DNA from 4 places in the Sporosarcina sp. FSL K6-3508 genome. Region 1 is predicted to be linked to each of the others. Evidence: riboswitches for the same ligand, from Rfam matches in the RefSeq annotation. Region 1 holds a riboswitch; each other region holds the start of a gene.
The links. A riboswitch is a leader RNA that binds a small molecule or an ion and turns the genes downstream of it on or off. The one in region 1 is predicted to bind S-adenosylmethionine.
Positions count from the first base shown of each region.

Region 2: another riboswitch for S-adenosylmethionine. It lies ahead of metA (homoserine O-succinyltransferase); the one in region 1 lies ahead of metK (methionine adenosyltransferase).
Region 3: another riboswitch for S-adenosylmethionine. It lies ahead of MKX97_RS16895 (bifunctional homocysteine S-methyltransferase/methylenetetrahydrofolate reductase); the one in region 1 lies ahead of metK (methionine adenosyltransferase).
Region 4: another riboswitch for S-adenosylmethionine. It lies ahead of MKX97_RS01205 (O-acetylhomoserine aminocarboxypropyltransferase/cysteine synthase family protein); the one in region 1 lies ahead of metK (methionine adenosyltransferase).

Region 1 is NZ_CP152016.1:2,461,263-2,466,361, forward strand. It holds gene MKX97_RS12160 (hypothetical protein) at 1-91, shown strand, start outside; gene MKX97_RS12165 (hypothetical protein) at 116-535, shown strand; gene MKX97_RS12170 (amidase) at 567-2,003, opposite strand; gene metK (methionine adenosyltransferase) at 2,113-3,324, opposite strand; SAM riboswitch class I at 3,502-3,621, opposite strand; gene pckA (phosphoenolpyruvate carboxykinase (ATP)) at 3,792-5,099, shown strand, end outside.
Region 2 is NZ_CP152016.1:2,347,447-2,352,545, reverse strand. It holds gene serA (phosphoglycerate dehydrogenase) at 1-1,275, opposite strand, end outside; gene MKX97_RS11565 (thioredoxin family protein) at 1,896-2,207, shown strand; gene MKX97_RS11560 (AbrB/MazE/SpoVT family DNA-binding domain-containing protein) at 2,398-2,667, opposite strand; SAM riboswitch class I at 2,840-2,946, shown strand; gene metA (homoserine O-succinyltransferase) at 3,040-3,948, shown strand; gene MKX97_RS11550 (DUF421 domain-containing protein) at 4,014-4,724, shown strand; gene MKX97_RS11545 (HAD-IB family hydrolase) at 4,776-5,099, opposite strand, start outside.
Region 3 is NZ_CP152016.1:3,380,711-3,385,809, reverse strand. It holds gene metH (methionine synthase) at 1-844, opposite strand, end outside; gene MKX97_RS16895 (bifunctional homocysteine S-methyltransferase/methylenetetrahydrofolate reductase) at 825-2,684, opposite strand; SAM riboswitch class I at 2,766-2,875, opposite strand; gene MKX97_RS16890 (hypothetical protein) at 3,040-3,237, shown strand; gene MKX97_RS16885 (biotin transporter BioY) at 3,505-4,107, shown strand; gene bioB (biotin synthase BioB) at 4,104-5,099, shown strand, end outside.
Region 4 is NZ_CP152016.1:254,097-259,195, forward strand. It holds gene MKX97_RS01190 (MBL fold metallo-hydrolase) at 1-114, shown strand, start outside; gene MKX97_RS01195 (sulfurtransferase TusA family protein) at 538-765, shown strand; gene MKX97_RS01200 (sulfite exporter TauE/SafE family protein) at 826-1,602, shown strand; SAM riboswitch class I at 1,699-1,805, shown strand; gene MKX97_RS01205 (O-acetylhomoserine aminocarboxypropyltransferase/cysteine synthase family protein) at 2,042-3,334, shown strand; gene MKX97_RS01210 (BCCT family transporter) at 3,384-4,874, opposite strand.

The DNA.
Region 1 (5,099 bases):
TCGCGGTACGACGGAAGTAGAAAAAGAGTATCAGCAGGAGATTAAGGAAATTGAGAAAGTGAAAGAGCAAGAACGTCAAAAAAGGAATTGAACAGTTGAAGGAAGGAGATTTTTGATGAGGCAGTTTGGAAAACTTATAATAATTGGTACCATCGCAGGGATTGCACTAGCGCTCTTTCTGAAAGTTATTCAGATACTTATTGGAAATCAAGCCTATGTGCTGCTTTTCAACTTTGATTACGTTCCAGTAATTCAAGATTGGGAGCCGCAACTTTTGGTAGGATACTTATTTCACTTTATTACTTGTATCGTAAGTGCAGTCGCTTTGTTTTATCTGTTGCGGATTATCCAGCGGGAATACCTGATATCTCCGTATGTTTTAGTCTATACCGTTGGCGGTGGCATTTTATTCTCGCTGACAGGATTATCTGAACAACCACCTGCCATTACAGATGGGGCAGCCTGGTTCTATTGGACGGCCGCACACGCTGTATTCGGTCTGATAGTAGGTGGTTTGATTAAAAACTGGAAATAAATAGAATCAATTATGCTAAAACATAATTGATTCATATGAAAGATGGGATAACTCTCGAATAGCCTTTATACTCTTCCTCTAGACGTGCGCCCAGTGCAAACAACGCATCTTCATTCCCGATTTTGCTCACTAGTTGTACACCAAGCGGCATGCCGTCTCGATCCGCTCCAATAGGGATTGTCAAAGCAGGAAGCCCCCACACATTGGCATACGCGACGTAAGGAATATATTGCAGAAATGTCTTCCGAATGGAGAATAACTCTTTGTATACGATACCGTGCGAAAGGGCTGCCGTATGATAAACAGGCAAAACAAGGATTCGCTTATCCAGATAGCGGTCTAATTCCGCATCACCTTTTTCAATAATGGTTTCGATCTCAGCTACTCGTTCCGCTGAAGGTTTGAATAAAGAGGCACCAATTAAAGCCCAGGATAAATACCGATGCAAATCGGTTTGTTTGCCCGCCTTGTCTAATAAAAATTCACGCACCGGCCGGATCGGACGTGTGCCGAATGCTTCTACTGCTGCTCCACTCGCGCCGTCAATGGACATGATCTCTTGCCATAATTCCGCTGATTCTTGAAAATGAGGAGGTATGTCCTCTCTAATAGGAAATTCTGTCGACAGAAATCCTTTGATCGCCTGTAAGAAGCCTTCTGTCTCCTTAGATAGCGGCAGCTTCATATCGGGCAAGAACGTTACAGTATATTGATTCAACTCATTTTCCATAGGTAGTTCATCCGCAATGATGCTGTAAAGCAGTTTTGCATCCCGTACCGATTTTGTCATCGGCCCGATTCCAAGCATTCTTTGCTGTAATGGATGCTCTTCGGCAGGATAGCTGCCGATTGATGAAACTTGCGAATTTCCTGATTTGAAGCCAATGACCCCAGTAAAATGACTTGGGAAACGGATGGATCCTCCGATATCTGAACCTATTCCCGCTGCAGCCGCCCCTAGAGCAATCGCCGCACCTTCTCCGCCACTCGAGCCGCCTACTGTCCTAGAGAGGTCGTAGGGATTGTTGGTGCGGCCATACAATGCATTGTCGGTCTCCTGACAAAAACAGAGTGCCGGTGTATTTGTCTTGCCGATCAGGATGGCGCCTTCCGCTTTTAATCGACGGACAATTTCCGCGTCTGTCGTTTGCATCTGTCCCTTACGATACGGCAATCCGCCTGTCGTCTGCATCCCAGCCACATCGAATGATTCCTTCATACTAATAGGTACGCCAAATAATTTCCCTGTCATCTTCGTTGTATTCCGTTCTTTGTCTGCTTGATCCGCTTCGGCCAACGCCTTAGTAAATCGCTCTTCCACTAAAAAGTTCACAGCTGGATTGGTTGCCTGACATTGTGCAATATAAGCCTCCGTCGCTTGACGTGAAGTAATCTGCCCGCTATCTAACTCCGCTTTCAATTGCACAGCATCCATATCGAGCACAAATGTATGTTGTAGTGTAGTCAATAAATTTCCCCTTTCCCAATTTCTGAATGTTCTTTATTTTATATTATACTATAAAAAAAAGGCAGGAAGAAGGATATTAATCCCCCCTTTCTGCCTTCAACTATCTTTTTTATTGTTTCACATCATTTTTAATTGCTAATTCTAATAATGCATCTGCCTTATCCGTTTTCTCCCACGGCAATTCAATATCCGTACGGCCAAAATGACCGTATGCAGCCGTTTGTTGATAGATCGGACGACGAAGATCAAGCATTTTAATGATGCCTGCAGGTCGCAGATCAAACAACTCCCGAACAAATTCGACTAAGAGTGCTTCGGATAGACGGCCTGTATCGAATGTATTGATTGAAATGGATACCGGGCTTGCCACACCGATTGCATAGGCAAGTTGTACTTCACAATGCTCTGCCAATCCTGCCGCCACAATATTTTTCGCGACATAGCGTGCAGCATAGGAAGCAGAACGATCCACTTTTGTTGCATCTTTACCAGAAAATGCACCGCCGCCATGACGAGAATATCCGCCATATGTATCCACGATGATTTTTCTTCCAGTGAGTCCCGCATCTCCCTGAGGACCACCCACAACAAAACTTCCTGTCGGATTAATGAAGTATTTCGTCTGTTCGTCCAATAGGTGAGCAGGTACGACCGCGTCGATTACTACTTCTTTAATATCCTTCTCGATTTGTTCCATTGTCGCTTCCGGATGATGCTGTGTCGAAATAACAATCGTATCAATCCGCACAGGTTTGTTGTCTTCGTCATACTCTACAGTTACTTGCGTTTTACCATCAGGACGCAGGTAAGAAATCAACTCTTCTTTACGCGCTTGCGCAAGTCGGAATGCCAGCTTGTGGGAAAGACTGATCGGAAGCGGCATTAATTCAGGTGTTTCATTACAAGCGTAACCAAACATCAATCCTTGGTCACCCGCTCCGATGGCATCCAGTTCTTCGTCTGTCATAGAGCCTTCACGAGCTTCGAGCGCAACGTTGACACTCGCGGCAATTTCAGGTGATTGCTCATCAATAGAAGTTAAAACAGCAGAAGTTTCATAATCGAAACCGTATTTCGCACGTGTGTACCCAATTTCTTTCACAGTATCACGGACTACTCTTGGGATATCTACGTAGGTAGTGGTAGTGATTTCACCCATTACCAATACGAGTCCTGTCGTAATACTCGTTTCACATGCCACACGGGCATTCGCATCTTCCTTTAATATCGCATCCAAAATCGCATCCGATATTTGGTCGCACATCTTGTCAGGATGGCCTTCAGTAACTGATTCTGATGTAAACAGTCGACGGTTTGTCATTTTTGTTTCCCCCTCAATCAACATGATACGGTACTCTCTTAAGTCCCTGGTAAAGCTCCACGCCTGAATTGACGTCAATCATATACCATAAGGATTCAGGGCTAGACAATATAAAAAGCCCCCTACTCACTTTCTAGCAATGAGTAAAAGGCAAAATTTCACGCGCAGCACCTTTCACTCTTATCGTCCAAGGAATTTAACCTTGCTTCAGGTTTGGCACCTTCGCGCTAGACTACTGTCTTTTGCAGGTTGCCGGGTTTCATAGGGCCTGTACCCTCCACCAACTCGGGATAAGAGTATCCGTTCATGTCACATAGTATAAAAAAGTTGTGATTTTGTCAATTTTTTTATCTCAAATCACTTGAGTTTTTAATTAGTATAGATTATTATTCTTAATGTGTTATACTATTTACGAATTAAGATGTTCTACTCAAATAAAACGACTACGCAAAGGACGGTATGTAAATATGATATCTGCAAAAATTGATGATAGTTTAAAAAGTCTTCTATCAGGAAGCAACGTGACGATCCAAGCGTCTGTGGCAGAATTAACCGAAAAGGCAGTCGCTAAAGGAGAAGCCGAACTCTCAGCAGATGGCGCTCTAGCAGCACGCACAGGTAAATATACTGGACGCTCTCCGAAGGATAAATTTATCGTCGAAGATGCAGTGTCCAAAGATAAAGTAGATTGGGGAAGCGTCAACAAGCCAATCTCCCCTGACGTATTTGATTCATTATACACGAAAGTCATCGATCATTTGAAGCAAAAGGATGAACTCTTCGTTTTCAAAGGATACGCAGGTGCAGATAAAGACTCTCAGTTATCCATACAAGTTGTCAATGAATTGGCTTGGCAAAACCAGTTTGTTCACCAATTATTCATCCGTCCAACTGCAGAAGAACTACAGTCACACGAAGCGCAATTCACAATCTTGGCTGCCCCTTCTTTCAAAGCGGATCCAGAAGTGGATGGCACAAATTCAGAGACATTCATCATCATGTCCCTTGAAAAACGTATTGTCTTGATCGGCGGAACAGAGTACGCGGGAGAAATGAAAAAATCTATTTTCTCTGCGATGAATTTCTTGCTTCCAGAGCAAGGCATCCTATCGATGCACTGTTCAGCTAACGTTGGAGAAGACGGCGATGTGGCACTATTCTTCGGTCTTTCAGGAACAGGTAAAACAACACTTTCCGCAGACGCTGACCGCAAGTTGATCGGTGACGATGAGCACGGCTGGTCTGATAACGGTGTATTCAACATCGAAGGCGGATGCTACGCGAAATGTATCAACCTTTCTGAAGAAAAAGAACCTGAAATCTTTGGCGCGATCCGTTTCGGTTCCGTGTTGGAAAACGTTGTATTGGACGAAGATACACGTATACCGGATTATGATGACAATTCATTAACTGAAAATACACGGGTTGCTTACCCGATTGAAAATATTGAAAATATTGTGACACCGTCTATTGCGGGTCACCCGAAAAACATCATCTTCTTAACGGCTGATGCTTCCGGCGTATTGCCTCCAATCTCGATCCTGACAAAAGAACAGGCAATGTACCACTTCTTAAGTGGCTTCACATCGAAATTGGCAGGTACGGAGCGTGGAATCACTGCTCCAGAACCAACATTCTCTACATGCTTCGGTTCACCGTTCTTACCTCTTCCTGCTGCAACGTATGCAGAGATGCTTGGTAAGAAAATTGACGAACACGGCGCAAAAGTATTCTTGGTTAATACTGGCTGGACCGGCGGAATATTCGGGGTCGGT
Region 2 (5,099 bases), 110 kb from region 1:
GATGCCTTTTGCCGTAACAACTTCCACTGTGATCAAGTTCATGAAACCTCTAGCTGTCGTCGTTTTTTGTTCATTTATTTTGATGCCGTAACGATCAGCCAACAGTCTTGCATTTACATCATTGACTGTTTCGCCAAGATTGCGCTTCAACAAACCTTTCACTGTATTACGAGTCAATGCACGCACGTCGTAATTCGCCAATTCACCTGCATATTGGATGTTGATTTCGTCGATGACTGTGTTTTGGATTTGTGATAAGAACATACCCAGTTTTTCAGTAAGGTCAAAGAATGGCTCGATTTTCGCTAAAACATCACGAGAAACGGATGGTAAATTCACAGGGTTGCGGACAGATCCGATTGTCAAGAAGTTGACGACGTCTCGGCTTACGTCTACAGCAACAGATTCTTGTGCTTCAATTGTGCTCGCACCTAAGTGAGGGGTAGCAATTACTTCAGGCAAAGTCAGTAACTTATGATCTAGGAATGGTTCCTCCTCGAATACATCTAGAGCCGCACCTGCTACTTTTCCGGCGACAATCGCATCGTATAATGCATCTTCGTCAATAATTCCACCACGGGCACAGTTGATGATCTGTACACCGTCTTTCATTTTTTCGAATGCTTCCTTATTGATCATTCTGCGTGTTTCTTTCAGCAATGGTGTATGTACTGTAATGAAATCAGCAGCTGCTAATACTTCATCTACCGTACCAATTTCAATACCCAATTTCTTTGCGATTTCTTCAGTTAGGAATGGATCGTACGCGATGACATTCATACGTTGACCTTTCGCACGTCTGGCAACTTCTGCACCAATACGGCCAAGTCCGATAATCCCTAATGTTTTGTCTTTTAGCTCTACACCGAGAAATGATTTTCTGTCCCATTTATTGTTCTTCAGTGAATTGAATGCTTGTGGAATTTTACGAGCCATCGCCATCATCATAGCTACCGTGTGCTCAGCAGCTGAATTTGTATTTCCATCAGGAGCATTGACGACGATAATCCCTTTTTCTGTAGCTGCATCCAAATCGATATTGTCGACACCTACACCTGCACGTCCAATAATTTTCAATTGATCAGCAGAATCTAGCAATTCTTTCGTAACAGTTGTCTGACTACGTACTAGAAGAGCATCAAAACCTTTGATCCGATCCTTCAGTTGGTCAGGTGTCAAATCTGTATCGATCACAATTTCAAAACCTTCTGCTTGTCGTAATGGAAAAATACCGTCCTCGCTAAGTGGGTCACTAATAAGTACTTTAAAAGCCATAATAATCATTCTCTCCTTCAGTAGTTTTTATTGTTGTAAAGTTTTCAAAATGAATTTTATAGAGTTGATCCCATATGTACGTTCTATGCTTACCTCCTTTTAGGAAAAATAAAAAAGCCTTCCATCCCTTACATACGTAAGGGGCGAAAAGCTCAATAAACTAACGCGGTACCACCCTTGTTTTGCTGCAAAAGCAGCCTTCATTCAGCATGCGTAACGTGCATGTGACGGATTGGCCTACTGAACTATTCAGCCAAGCAATTCGGAAGTGCCGCCATCCCAAGAATTTACTGACTCTCACCAATTCATCAGCTCTCTAGAAAATTCTTTTACAGGAAGGTATGTCTTCGTCAAAATTGTTTTGCGTGTATTAAATTTGAACTAATCATAACACGTCAAAAGTAATTGTCAATTACTTTTCGGAAAAAAATGAAAAACTAATAAAGGCGAACATAAATTATTGAATGATTTGTGAACGTTCGTGTTTGAGAGATAAAAGCGGATTATAAGTAACTTTTACTATGGAGTATTAGGAAATAGCATAAGTCGTGAGAAGAGAAGATATATGCCAATCAATGTTATAGTAGTACCATACTATTCAAGTAAAGGGGTAATGTAAGATGAAAAACTTAGAGTCCTTCGAGCAATTCGAACAATTGAAGCAAGAAGAGCGAGTGATTTTCTTGTTTTCTGCAGATTGGTGTCCTGATTGCAGAGTGATCGAGCCGTTTTTACCAACACTGGAAACGGAATTTTCCGAGTACCAATTTATTTATGTCGACCGGGATGAGTTTATTGACTTGTGCAGTCAGCTCGATATATTTGGCATCCCAAGCTTTATCGCATTCAGTGAAGGCAAGGAAACAGGCCGTTTTGTCAGTAAGAATCGCAAGACGAAAGAGGAGATTGAAGAGTTTATCAATAGTTTGTGAGCAGAGGGTGAATGGGTAAAAGAACCGTTGATCCAGGTTCCGGGAGGATGGCTTTCCGCGGGGAGCCAATCTCCGGGCTACAAACTTATATTCACTTGTTCCGCTTTTCACTCTGAAGTCAACCAAATTTTATTACTTTGATGTATGCTAACAAGCCAACGATCCAAGGAGATCGTTGGCTTGTTAATATTTAAACAAAATCCTGTAATTGTTCTAGAAGGATTTTCGTGCCTTGAGGACTTATGAATAATCCGTTTGATAGTTCTTTGTTTTCGTCCGTTACTTCACCAGTAATGAAACATGCCTTATTCACTTGATATTTTCTCAAAATAATTCGATCGTCTTCTGCGAAAATTTCAATGGGATCGCCTTTATCTAATTGCAAAGATTTGCGTAGCTCTTTCGGAATAACTATTCTGCCAAGATGGTCTACTTTGCGAACAATGCCTAAAGATCTCATGAGTTCCTCCTTTAAAAAGTAGTTGGTAGTTCCTATTATACACAAATATTTCCGGTCTACAATTTACGAGATTGGAATGAGCAGAACTATTTGAAAATTTGACTATACAATTAGTTTATTAATGTTATAATAGTCAGTAAATCATTTTCGTGAAATGATATTAACTAAATACTACTTATCAAGAGAAGCTGAGGGATTTGGCCTGACGAAGCTTCAGCAACCTCTGTGTAAACAGGAAGGTGCTACCTCCAACAAGATTGTTGTCTTGAGAGATAAGAACTGTGGTCCTAAACCTTCATTTTCTTATCTACAGGAAAAGAGGTTTTTTATTTTGTAAAAACAGGCCGAATGAATAGCCAAGGGGGAAGAAATATGCCGATTAATATACCGAAACAATTACCTGCAGGTGAGTTACTGAAGAAAGAAAAAATCTTCATCATGGATGAAGATCGGGCGACGGAGCAAGATATTCGGCCGCTGAACATTTTGATTCTGAATTTAATGCCTGAAAAAGAAAAAACAGAACTTCAATTATTACGATTACTTGGTAATACGCCTTTGCAAGTAAACGTGACGTTTTTAAATACGGCGACCTATGTTTCCAAAAATGTCAGTCAAACTCATTTGGAAACGTTTTATACAACATTCGAACACGTGAAAGAGCGCAAGTTTGACGGCATGATTATTACAGGAGCACCTATTGAACATATGCAATTTGAAGACGTAGTGTATTGGAAGGAATTAGAGAAAATCATGGAGTGGACAAAAACCAATGTGACCTCTGTCTTGCATATTTGTTGGGGCGCGCAAGCCGCACTTTATCATCATTACGGCATTGATAAGTTTGAGTTGCCGAAGAAATGTTTTGGGATTTTTTCTCACGATATCACGGACCAAACAGTCAATTTGGCAAGAGGATTTAACGATGTATTTGTTGCTCCTCACTCACGTCACACGGCTGTTTCCATAGAAGAAATTGAGAAGCATCCGGATTTGACACTGCTATCTGTATCGGATGATGCGGGTGCATTCATTGTGATTTCTAATGATGAAAAAAACATAATGGTGACAGGACATTTAGAGTATGATGCACATACATTGGCTGAAGAATACGGGCGAGATGTCCAAAAGGGATTGGATATTGATGTACCTGAAAATTATTTCCCGAATGATGATCCGACGAGAGAACCAATGAATACTTGGCGTTCACATACACATTTGTTATTCTCGAACTGGTTGAACTACTATGTCTATCAAGCAACGCCATACGTTTGGGATTGAAATAAGCTTATGAAAGTATAGTTTACCTCATTTCACACATACTCCACTCAATGGAGGTGTGCGTTATGAATATGGATGAGTTTTTGGAGCTGTCTTTTTGGGAGATGACTTTGCGGACTGTTATTTCCTTTATCGTCCTTCTGATCCTGGCCCGGTTCATGGGGAAAAAACAAATATCTCAATTGACCTTCTTCCATTATGTTACAGGTATCACGATCGGTTCGATTGCCGCCGATTTGGCAGGGGAGTCCGAGACACCGTTCTTGAATGGTTTATATGGTATGGTCCTGTGGGCAGTATTGACGATACTTGCCAATTATTTAACGTTTAAATCAAAAAAACTACGTGTCCTGTTGGATGATAAGCCAATCATCGTAATTCAGGATGGAAAGATTGTGGAAGGTTCATTAAGAAAGCTGCGTCTGAATTTTAATGAATTGAATATGTTGCTTCGGGAACAAGCCGTTTTTTCCATGAAAGACGTCAATTATGCGATTTTCGAAACGAATGGAAACTTGAGCGTGATGCTTAAGCCAGGCGAAGAGAAGGCAACGAAAAAAGATGTCAAAGTGGCTTCTCCTACACCCAAATATATTCCGACCGAAATTATTACCGACGGAAAAGTACAAGAGAAAAATATGCGGGAATTGAAGCTGACTGATGTGTGGTTGAAGCAACAACTGGAACTGCAAGGCATCGGGAAGCCGGAGCATGTGTTGTATGCAGAAATTCAAACCGATGGAAACTTATATGTTAATACGTTAAAGAATGCTTGAAGATTGAAGCCCTGAAGCCCTGAATCCTAATTCAGGGCTTTTTGGCTATCATCATAAAATGTCCCAATTTCGTTGCTTTGCTATGGCTGCAAGTTTCGAATCGGGTCTGACGGCTACAGGATTGCCGACTTGCTCTAATACGGGCAAGTCGGAGATGCTATCTCCGTATGCAAAGCTGCTTTCCCAATCAACCGATTTACCTTGAAGCGCCTTGTCGATTTGTTCGTTTTTACGCTCTCCTTGGATATGTAGAAATGGTTGGTCCATCGTAATCTGTTCGCCGCGTGAAGGGATTTCAGTACCGATAATACGATCGAATGACAAATGGCTCGTAACTGCAGTCAAAAAGGGAGTATAAGCACCAGAAACTAACAA
Region 3 (5,099 bases), 920 kb from region 1:
CTTTTTCTGCAAATCCTTCCAGCTTCTTCGATAGGGATTCTGGAGACTCATGATAATGACCTTCTTCATCTGGCAATCCGGCATTCGGATAGCATGTCACATAGCTAGTTGCCAGGTCAGATAACGAACGTAAGTGATCCGTCATGAATTCTGGTCCAGTCGCACAGTTTAGGCCGACAGATAGGGGATTGACGTGTCCAATGGAAATGTAAAATGCTTCGATACTTTGACCTGCAAGTGTTGTACCCATCGGTTCGATTGTACCGGAAATCATGATTGGTACTTCGCGTCCTAGCTCTTCAAAGGCCTTTTTAATACCAATCGTGCCGGCTTTGACGTTTAGCATATCCTGACTAGTTTCCATGAGGATTAAATCGCTGCCAGCTTCAACCAATGCTTTCGCCTGCACGTAAAAATCATTAGAAAGTTCATCGAATGTAATGCCGCCTGTGACAGAAAGAGTCTTAGTCGTCGGTCCGATCGCCCCTGCGACAAAACGCGGCCACTCCGCAGTGGAATACTTTGCTGCACTTGCCTTTGCAATTTCGACAGCTTTAGTATTGATTTCATGTGCACGATGTCCTAGTGCAAATTCATTCAGAACAAGGGGAGTGCCGCCAAATGTGTTGGTACAAATGATGTCGGCTCCTGCCTCTAGGTACTCATCATGAATCTTCTCCAAGATATCAGGTCGTAAAACGTTTAAATATTCATTACAGCCGTCGTAATCTTCGCCTCCAAAATCTTCTGTTGAGAGGTCCTCCGCCTGCAGCATCGTCCCCATCGCGCCATCAATGATAAGGATTCGTTTGTCTAGTTGTTCTTCAATAGGATGTCTCTGCATGTGATAATTCGCTCTCCTTCTGCTTATCTATTTGTTTAATGTAGTCATGTAGCTCAAGTGTCATGTCGTAACGGAGGAATGGTGTGATTAAATACAGTCCGTTAAAGTATTGCGCTGCTGTATCGATCAGCTCCTTTGCGATCTGAATTCCTGTTTCAGTGGCTTTTGCTCGGTCGTCGCCACAGGCGCACATCCGTTCAAGCACTTCGTCAGATAGTTTAATGCCAGGCACTTCATGATGCAGAAACTCTGCGTTGCGAATATTTGTCAAAGGCATAATACCTATGAAGATAGGTGTATCTAGATGTTTTGTAGCCTCATAGACGTCAATAATCTTTTCTTTTGTATAGACAGGTTGCGTTATGAAATAATCTGCACCTGCTTCAATCTTTTTCTCCAATCGCTGAACAGCCCGGTCCAATACACGGACATTCGGATTGAACGCAGCTGAAACTGAGAAGTTCGCTTTTTTACGTAATGGTTTACCGGAGAATGAAATCCCTTCATTCAACTGTTTGATTAACTGCAGCAGTTCCATACTCGATACATCGTAGACGCTTGTTGCGCCAGGGAAATCACCAACTTTCGTCGGATCACCTGTTACAGCCAGAATATCGTGGATGCCTAACGCGTCAAGCCCCATTAGATGAGATTGTAACCCGATCAAGTTGTGATCTCGACACGTTAAGTGGACAAGAGGGCGGATATTGTGCTGCATTTTAATGATGGAACCCATTGCCATATTGCTGATCCGAGGGGATGCCAATGAGTTATCCGCCATCGTTACGGCATCAACACCTGCATCGTAAAGTAAATTGGCACCTTTAATATAATCTTCTGTCTCTAAATGCCGTGGTGTGTCCAATTCCACAATGACCGTACGTTCTGTTTTGGCTTTCTCGTGGAGCGGTTGATGTTTTACCGGGCCGGCTTCCTGAATAACGATTGGCTTTGTTGGTTCTACTACTTTCTTGGTGATAGGAGACAATCCCGCTAATCGAGTTTTCGCTGCTTTAATATGTTTAGGAGTAGTTCCGCAACACCCGCCAATTAACCGTACACCTTGATCACGCAGCAATACTGCAGCTCGCCCGAAGTACTCAGCTTCAGATTCATAGACAATGCGGCCATCTTCCACATCCAGTAAAGATGCATTCGGATAAGCGGATAAAAATGCATTTTCCGGCAGTTTCACATTTTCAAAAGCTTGGATTGTATGGTAAGGCCCTAAGCGGCAGTTTACACCGACTATACTTGCACCTAGTGATTCCAGTTGATGCAACGCGTCATTCAATGAAAGTCCGTTTTGCAAAACTCCAGGATCGTGCATGGAGACTTGCGCAATTAGCGGAACATCTGTGATTTGACGAAGTGTTGAAACGACGGATGATAATTCTTCGAAATCATAATACGTTTCGAGCAACAGTCCGTCTGGATCTCCAGTCAATAATGCGTTGGCCTGTTCAAGGACTACTTGCTTTACTTCATCGAGCGATGCATCACTTTTGCGAATTCCACGCAAACCGCCGATGGTACCAAGCACAAATTGACCACCTGGTGCAGCAGCCCGCTTTGCAATTTGGATTGCTGCTTTATTGAATTCCGTAACACGGTTTTCCAATCCATAACGAGCCAATTTCACTGCATTGGCACTGTATGTATTGGTCTGAATAATATCAGCTCCCGCCTCGATATAGTCGTGGTGGATTTTCTCTATAATTTCAGGTTTCTCTATATTTAATTCCTCATAGCAATAATCGATCCCATATGAATACAAAATAGTTCCCATTGCCCCATCTGCTGTCAGGACATTTGTTTGAAGTTTCTCCATTAATGACATCATCAAATCCCCCTTTGTTTTCTCTAATCAAAAAAAGCCTTCAAGTAAATAGAAGGCTTTGTAATCGCAATGACCAGTTCCCTCTCATCTTTCAGTGTGCCATTTCGGCATACTGCTGGAAGTAGCACCTTGCCCATCGGCTGGTTGCTGAAGCGTCTTTGGGCCAGTCCCTCTGCTTCTCTTGATAAGATATGATTCTTATTAAATTATTTCGATAATTCTAACCATATCATAGCGGCTTTGTAGGTAATCGTCAAGTGAATGTTTGATGAAGTTCTTGAAGACCGGAGTGCGCATAGAGAAATTTACTGAAACATGGTAAAATTAAAGGAGTAACTTGAAAAGGTGAGGAATCATGCAGTTTTTTAAATACTCCATTCCGATAGCGGCACTTGTCGGCACGCTTGCCTGGATTATGTTGGAGAATAATTATGAAGAAGTACCGTGGGATTCGCGTGTTTGGATTACCTTTGGCGCCGCTGCATTAAGTGGTGTACTTGCTTTTTTTCTTTTCAGGAAAGAAAAAGAAGACAAAGTCGATAAAAAGAAATAGGAGCTGCCCGAGAAGTCATGTTCATCTGACTTCCCGGGTAGTTCTTTTTTTGCAGAGAAAGCATTTTGTTCATTCTAAGAAATTGCCAGCAGGGGTAGATGTGGGTCTTGTCTGTTTCTTTCTTGCCTTATTGGATAAGAAAAGGGTGTCATTCCTTACATATAAGATGTTCCATAAATTATTAGTTAACTTAAATTAAAAACGAGTTGACAATCAATGAGTCAACCATTACTATTTTTATAGTAACTCAAAATAGAAAGAGGTGTCATGATGACGACAGCTTCGGAAGGACGTCCGCAAAGTAAATTCAGTACATTGTCAATTGTATATAGTGGAATGTTTGCTGCTTTAATGATGAATGGGGCTAATATCACTTCTTTCATACCATTTTTAGTAGTCGGGGGAGTACCTATTACATTGCAGACATTTTTCGCTGTTTTGTCAGGATTGTTATTGGGTAGCCGTCTTGGTGCATTGTCGATGACTGTCTATATGATGGTCGGCCTTGCAGGGGCTCCTGTATTTGCTAAGTTTCAAGGTGGATTTGGCCAAATCTTAAGCCCGACATTTGGTTTTATCGTTACTTTCATCTTGATTGCTTATGTAGCAGGTAAAATCGTGGAGCGTAAGAATACACTGCCATCTTATATTATTGCATCACTTGTTGCGACAGCAATCAACTATTTATTGGGTACGAACTGGATGTATGTCGCCTATAAAGTTTGGGCTGCGGCGCCAGAGGTGTTTACGTACAAAATTGCATGGCTTTGGATGATTCCTCCATTACCGAAGGATATTGTGCTAGCCGTACTGGCGGGAATATTCGCATTTAGAATTTCAAAACATTTGAAAGTGAGGCATACATTTTGACGAACTATCAAAGGCTGGCTGACCAAGTTTTGAAAGGTCACGTATTAACAAATGAGGAAGCGCTTTCAATATTAAATAGTCCGGATGAAGATTTGCTGTTGCTGCTTCATGCGACGTACTCGATCCGATCCCATTACTATGGAAACAAAGTAAAACTTAATATGATCATCAATACGAAGTCGGGGTTGTGCCCGGAAAACTGTGGCTACTGTGCCCAGTCGATTGTGTCAAAAGCACCGGTTGAAAAGTATGCAATGATGAAATCAGAAGAAATATTACAAGGTGCAGAGCGAGCTGCTGCAAATAAAGCGGGCACTTATTGTATCGTGGCAAGTGGACGAGGACCTCGGGCTAGTGAGCTTGAAATCGTTATTGATTCCGTCAAGCAAATTAAAGAGAAACATAAAGGAATGACCGTTTGTGCATGTTTAGGAATTCTGAAGCCAGAACAAGCCGCACGCTTGAAAGAAGCAGGTGTAGACCGATACAATCACAACTTGAACACCTCTGCCGAACACCATGAAAGCATCACTACGTCGCACACATACGATGATCGTGTAAACACAGTAGGACATGTAAAGGAAGCGGGAATATCTCCTTGCTCTGGCGTAATAGTCGGAATGCGTGAAACAAAAGAGGATGTCATTTCCATGGCACACAGCCTGCGGATACTCGATGCAGACTCCATTCCAGTCAACTTCCTGCACGCCGTGGATGGGACGCCGCTAGAAGGGACCTCTGAACTGGATCCGCGCTATTGCTTGAAGGTACTTAGCCTATTTCGTTTCATCAATCCAACAAAAGAAATACGAATTTCGGGTGGACGCGAAGTGAACCTTCGCAGCCTTCAACCACTTGGCTTATATGCTGCAAACTCTATCTTCATCGGTGACTATTTGACAACATCGGGTCAGGAAAACGACAAAGACCAACAAATGTTAGAAGATATGGGCTTTGAAGTGGACTTGGAACCATTGAAGAAAGAACCTATG
Region 4 (5,099 bases), 1.4 Mb from region 1:
CCACAGCCAAATGCGTATCAAGAAATCCGCCAGACAAATATGGGCAAGGTCCAACCGGATGAAGAAACACAACGCGAAATGGAAATCGGACCGAATCGCTGTGCGGTGAGATAAGGTGTTGTAATCGAACCCACTTCGGCGCTTGCGGATGGCTCCCGCAATGTGCCGTTCTGGAAGAACGCCTGCCTGTCACATCGCTCCGTATACCCGCTTGTGAGGCGCCTACTTTTTTTGAGTGGGGGTTAACCGATGTGTTTTTCTAGCAAGACCATTTCAGACTAGACATCAGACTCGGAATTGCCTACTTTAAACACAACATAATGATACCTACCCATTCCAGCGAAGCCGCAACTGCGGGGTCGGCCGTTGCCATGAGACTGCTAGCATGAACTTCGCTAGCTGGCTCGTGGCGTAAGGCAATTCCCTAGCGGCACAGCGGTGCCAGTGAACTTTACTCTGCCAATGGAAGTCGAGCGACGGGACAACAAACTGTAATTTTATTTTCAATTAAAAACGATTCAAAAGGAGAAGATACAAATGAACACGACAAAATTTTTAGATGCTAAAGGATTGGCTTGCCCAATGCCGATCGTACGGACAAAAAAAGCGATGAAAGAACTAGAAGCAGGGGATATCCTTGAAATTCATGCAACGGACAAAGGATCTGTAGCAGATTTGACAGCTTGGGCCGCATCAGGAAATCACAAGGTAGTGGACCAGCAACAAGAGTCCGATGTCTTTAAATTTTGGATTCAAAAAGGATAAACTAAGCAAAGAGGGTGTTCCATTGCCCTCTTTCATTAGGAAGGAGGGAGAGAGAACATCATGAGTTTTACATTTATCATCACCATCTTCCTCATTGGATTTGTCGGCTCATTCCTTTCCGGCATGATGGGAATTGGCGGTGCCATCGTCAAATATCCAATGTTACTTTTCATTCCTGCATTACTTGGTTTTGAAGCTTTTTCATCGCATGACGTCTCGGGTATTACGGCAGTTGAAGTATTCTTTGCTTCTCTCTCAGGTGTCTTTGCTTATCGCAAGAGCAATCTAATCTTGAAGCCACTTGTGTTGTATATGGGAATCAGCGTATTGATCGGCAGTGTAATCGGAGGGGCAGGTTCCAGTCTGCTGTCGGAAGCAACCGTTAACATTGTATATGGTGTATTGGCCGTGCTGGCAGCCGTGATGATGTTCATTCCGCAAAAAGGTCTTGATAACATCCCCGTGGAAGAAATTGCGTTCAATAAATGGATAGCCACAGGAACTGCATTGCTAGTTGGGTTGGCTGCAGGAATTGTAGGGGCAGGAGGGGCGTTTATCCTCGTACCGATCATGCTTGTTGTATTAAAAATTCCTACACGGGTCACGATAGCCACTTCGCTAGCAATCACTTTATTGTCTTCAATCGGTTCGGCGTCAGGAAAACTCTTCACAGGGCAAGTTCCCTATGAACCGGCGCTTGTCATGATTATTGCGAGCGTGCTGGCGGCCCCGCTTGGAGTGAAGGTAAGTCGCAAAGTCAATACGAAAGTGTTGCAAGGAATTCTCGCTGTATTGATCATGGGCTCTGCAGTGAAAATTTGGTGGGATATTTTTTAGAAATCACAATGATTTCTAAACATTCTACTAATAACCCTTGCATTTAGTTGGTATTGGCTTTATACTATTTTTCAAGATGGAAAACGAATAGACAAACTCTTATCAAGAGCGGCGGAGGGATTAGGCCCTATGATGCCCGGCAACCGGCTAGTTATGCAAAGGTGCTACTTCCTACAAACTGTTGACAGTTTGGAAGATAAGAGAGGTATGAGCGAAAGCAAAGCCCTCTTCTTATTTTTAGGAAGAGGGCTTCTTTGTATCCTCACTAGGCTCATTGTCTAGCTGCAGAGGGCAGCTGCTCGGGACGTTTCGGTCTTTTCGAAAAAGGGGGAGAGCACCCTTTTACGATAAGCCCTCCAACGTCTGTCACGACAAAACGCCCTCTTCTGCTTTTCAGTATTCCATCAGGTAGACTAATAAATTCGGAGGGGAAATAGTTATGACTAAATTTCAGCCAGAAACTGTTTTATTGCACGGAGGACAGCAGCCAGATCCTGTAACCGGTTCACGTGCTGTGCCGATTCATCGTACGACTTCATATGTTTTCAGAGATACAGAGCATGCACAGAATTTATTTGCTTTGCAAGAAGCAGGCAATATCTATACACGTATTACTAACCCGACTGTCGCAGTTTTTGAGGAGCGTGTGGCGCAGATCGAAGGTGGATCTGCAGCAGTAGGGCTATCATCCGGAATGGCGGCAATCGCATTTTCGATCCTGAACATTGCGGGCGCGGGAGATGAAATTGTGGCGGCCAGCAATCTGTATGGCGGCACGTACAATTTATTCGCTGTGACACTGCCGCGCTATGGCATCACGGTGAAGTTCGTGGATGCATCTGATCCGAAAAACTTTGAAGCGGCAATTACAGATAAGACGAAGGCGTTATTCGCAGAGACGATCGGTAATCCGAGCCTGCAAGTCCTTGATGTAGAAGCGGTAGCGAAAGTCGCGCATGACAACGGTATTCCATTGTTGGTGGATAACACGTTCCCGTCTCCATATGGCTCCAATCCGATTGAGTTCGGAGCAGACGTAGTCATTCACTCCGCAACGAAATGGATTGGCGGGCACGGCACGACGATTGGAGGCGTGGCGGTCGATGCAGGGAAATTTGATTGGACTCAAGGAAAATTCCCAGGGTTCACAGAACCGGATGAATCGTATCATGGGTTGAGATATGGCATCGATACGGCAGGGGCTGCATTCGCAACGAAGCTGCGCGTTCAATTATTGCGTGATTTCGGACCTTGCTTGGCGCCGGACAGTGCATTTAATTTATTGCAGGGGCTTGAGACGCTTCATTTGCGTGTGCCTCGCCATAATGAAAACGCACAGAAAGTCGCAGCGTTCTTGAAGGAACATCCGGCAGTGGACTGGGTGACGTATACGGGTCTTGAAGAACACCCGACGTATGAGTTGGCGCAAAAACACTTGAAGCACGGCTATGGTTCCATTATTGTTTTCGGCATTAAAGGTGGCCGGGATGCAGGTCGTAAAGTGATTGATAATGTGGAAATCTGGTCACATGTAGCGAATGTTGGTGACGCGAAGTCGTTGATCATTCATCCGGCGTCTACTACACACCAGCAATTATCCGCAGAAGATCTGAAGAGTTCGGGTGTGACTGAAGAGTTGATTCGCCTGTCTGTCGGGTTGGAATCAGCAGATGATATTATTGCAGATTTAAAACAAGCGATTGAGAAAGCGGTCGAAAAGGCTGTTCATTAATTAATAGGTAAAAGCAAAAAAGTCACCGAGTCCGGTGACTTTTTTGTATTTACCGACGTTTCACTTTCCTTCGTTCTTCTTTCAATGACATGAACAACGAAGTGACCATCATGATCAAGATAACGGAAAACGGCAGGGCGGCGATGATAACTACATTTTGTAGCGCATCCAATCCACCGACAAACAATAAAATAACAGCGATCGAGGACTGAATCACTCCCCATACCACCTTTAAATTATTAGGTGGTGTCAGCGATCCGTAAGATGACTGCATACCGAGTACGAAGGTAGCTGAATCTGCAGAAGTGATGAAAAATGAAATGATAAGCAAAATGGCGATCATGGATATTATAGAAGACCACGGCATGCCGCTGAACATCTCAAAAATTGTCAGCTCAGTTGCAGTGGAAGCTAAATCAATAATCCCAGCCTTTTGTGTTTCAATTGCTGTAGTACCAAATGCAGAAAACCAGATCATACTTAACACGGTTGGTACGACGAGTAAACCGATCATAAACTCCCGGATCGTTCTCCCTTTCGAAACCCGGGCAATGAACATACCGACAAATGGCGACCAAGCGATCCACCAAGCCCAATAAAATATTGTCCAATCATTAAGCCATGCACGATTCCCAACATCGAGAGGGGCAGTACGGAAACTCATGCGAACAAGATGCTCTAAATACCCACCGATCGAGTCGGTGAACATATCGAAAATAAGCAATGTGGGTCCTAAAGCAATGACGAAAAATAATAATGCAATAGCAAGGACCATATTGGCATTTGATAAGATTTTGATCCCCTTGCCGAGCCCGCTCCATGCAGACACCAAGAACAAAATCGTTACAATGATGATAATGATGAGTTGCGATAGGAAACTGACAGGAATACCAAAAAGGTAATGCAGCCCCGCATTGACTTGGACAGCGCCAAGGCCGAGAGATGTGGCAACGCCAAACACTGTAGCAAAGATAGCAAATACGTCAATGACAATACCGAGGGGCCCATTGACGCGGTCACCGAAAATGGGTTTCAAAGTAGCCGAAATCAATCCCGGTTGGCCTTTACGGAATTGGAAATAGGCCAGTGCAAGAGCTGTCATCCCATAGACAGCCCAAGCATGGAAGCCCCAATGGAAAAATGCTTGGCGCATGGCTTCTTTATAAGCCTCCGCTGTTTCAGGCCCCGCAGTAGCAGGATTGACTGCATAATGCGATAGGGGCTCAGCAGCCCCGTAAAAGACAAGTCCGATTCCCATACCGGCGGAAAAAAGCATAGCCAGCCATGATATTAAAGAGAATTGGGGACGATCGCTGTCTTTTCCTAAACGGATTCTGCCGATGGGGCTAAAGATCAGATAGACCGAAATGAAAAACAGCATGGATACCGTCAACAAATAGTACCAGCCAAAGGAAGAGGCAATCCAATTTTTAACGTCGGAGGTCATCCTCTCGAAGTGGTCCGGCGCAATCACTCCATAACCGACGGCTATTATGACGGCAACCAAGGTGATATAAAATGTTAGCGAGATTTTTTTCATAATTCCTCCTAAAACTAATGTAGTGTAGTGAAGAGGTTGATTGTGGAAAGAATGTTTTAAACGATAAGGCAAGATTGCTTATATACACTTAGTTGTACCCAATAATCGTCGATACAAACTTTGGTACGATCAGATAAATTAGCATTTTTGGAAGGGTAAAAGTGGAAGAAGATGAGACGGCCTATTCGGCATCCGTCTCACTTGATAAGTAGTATCACGCCAGTT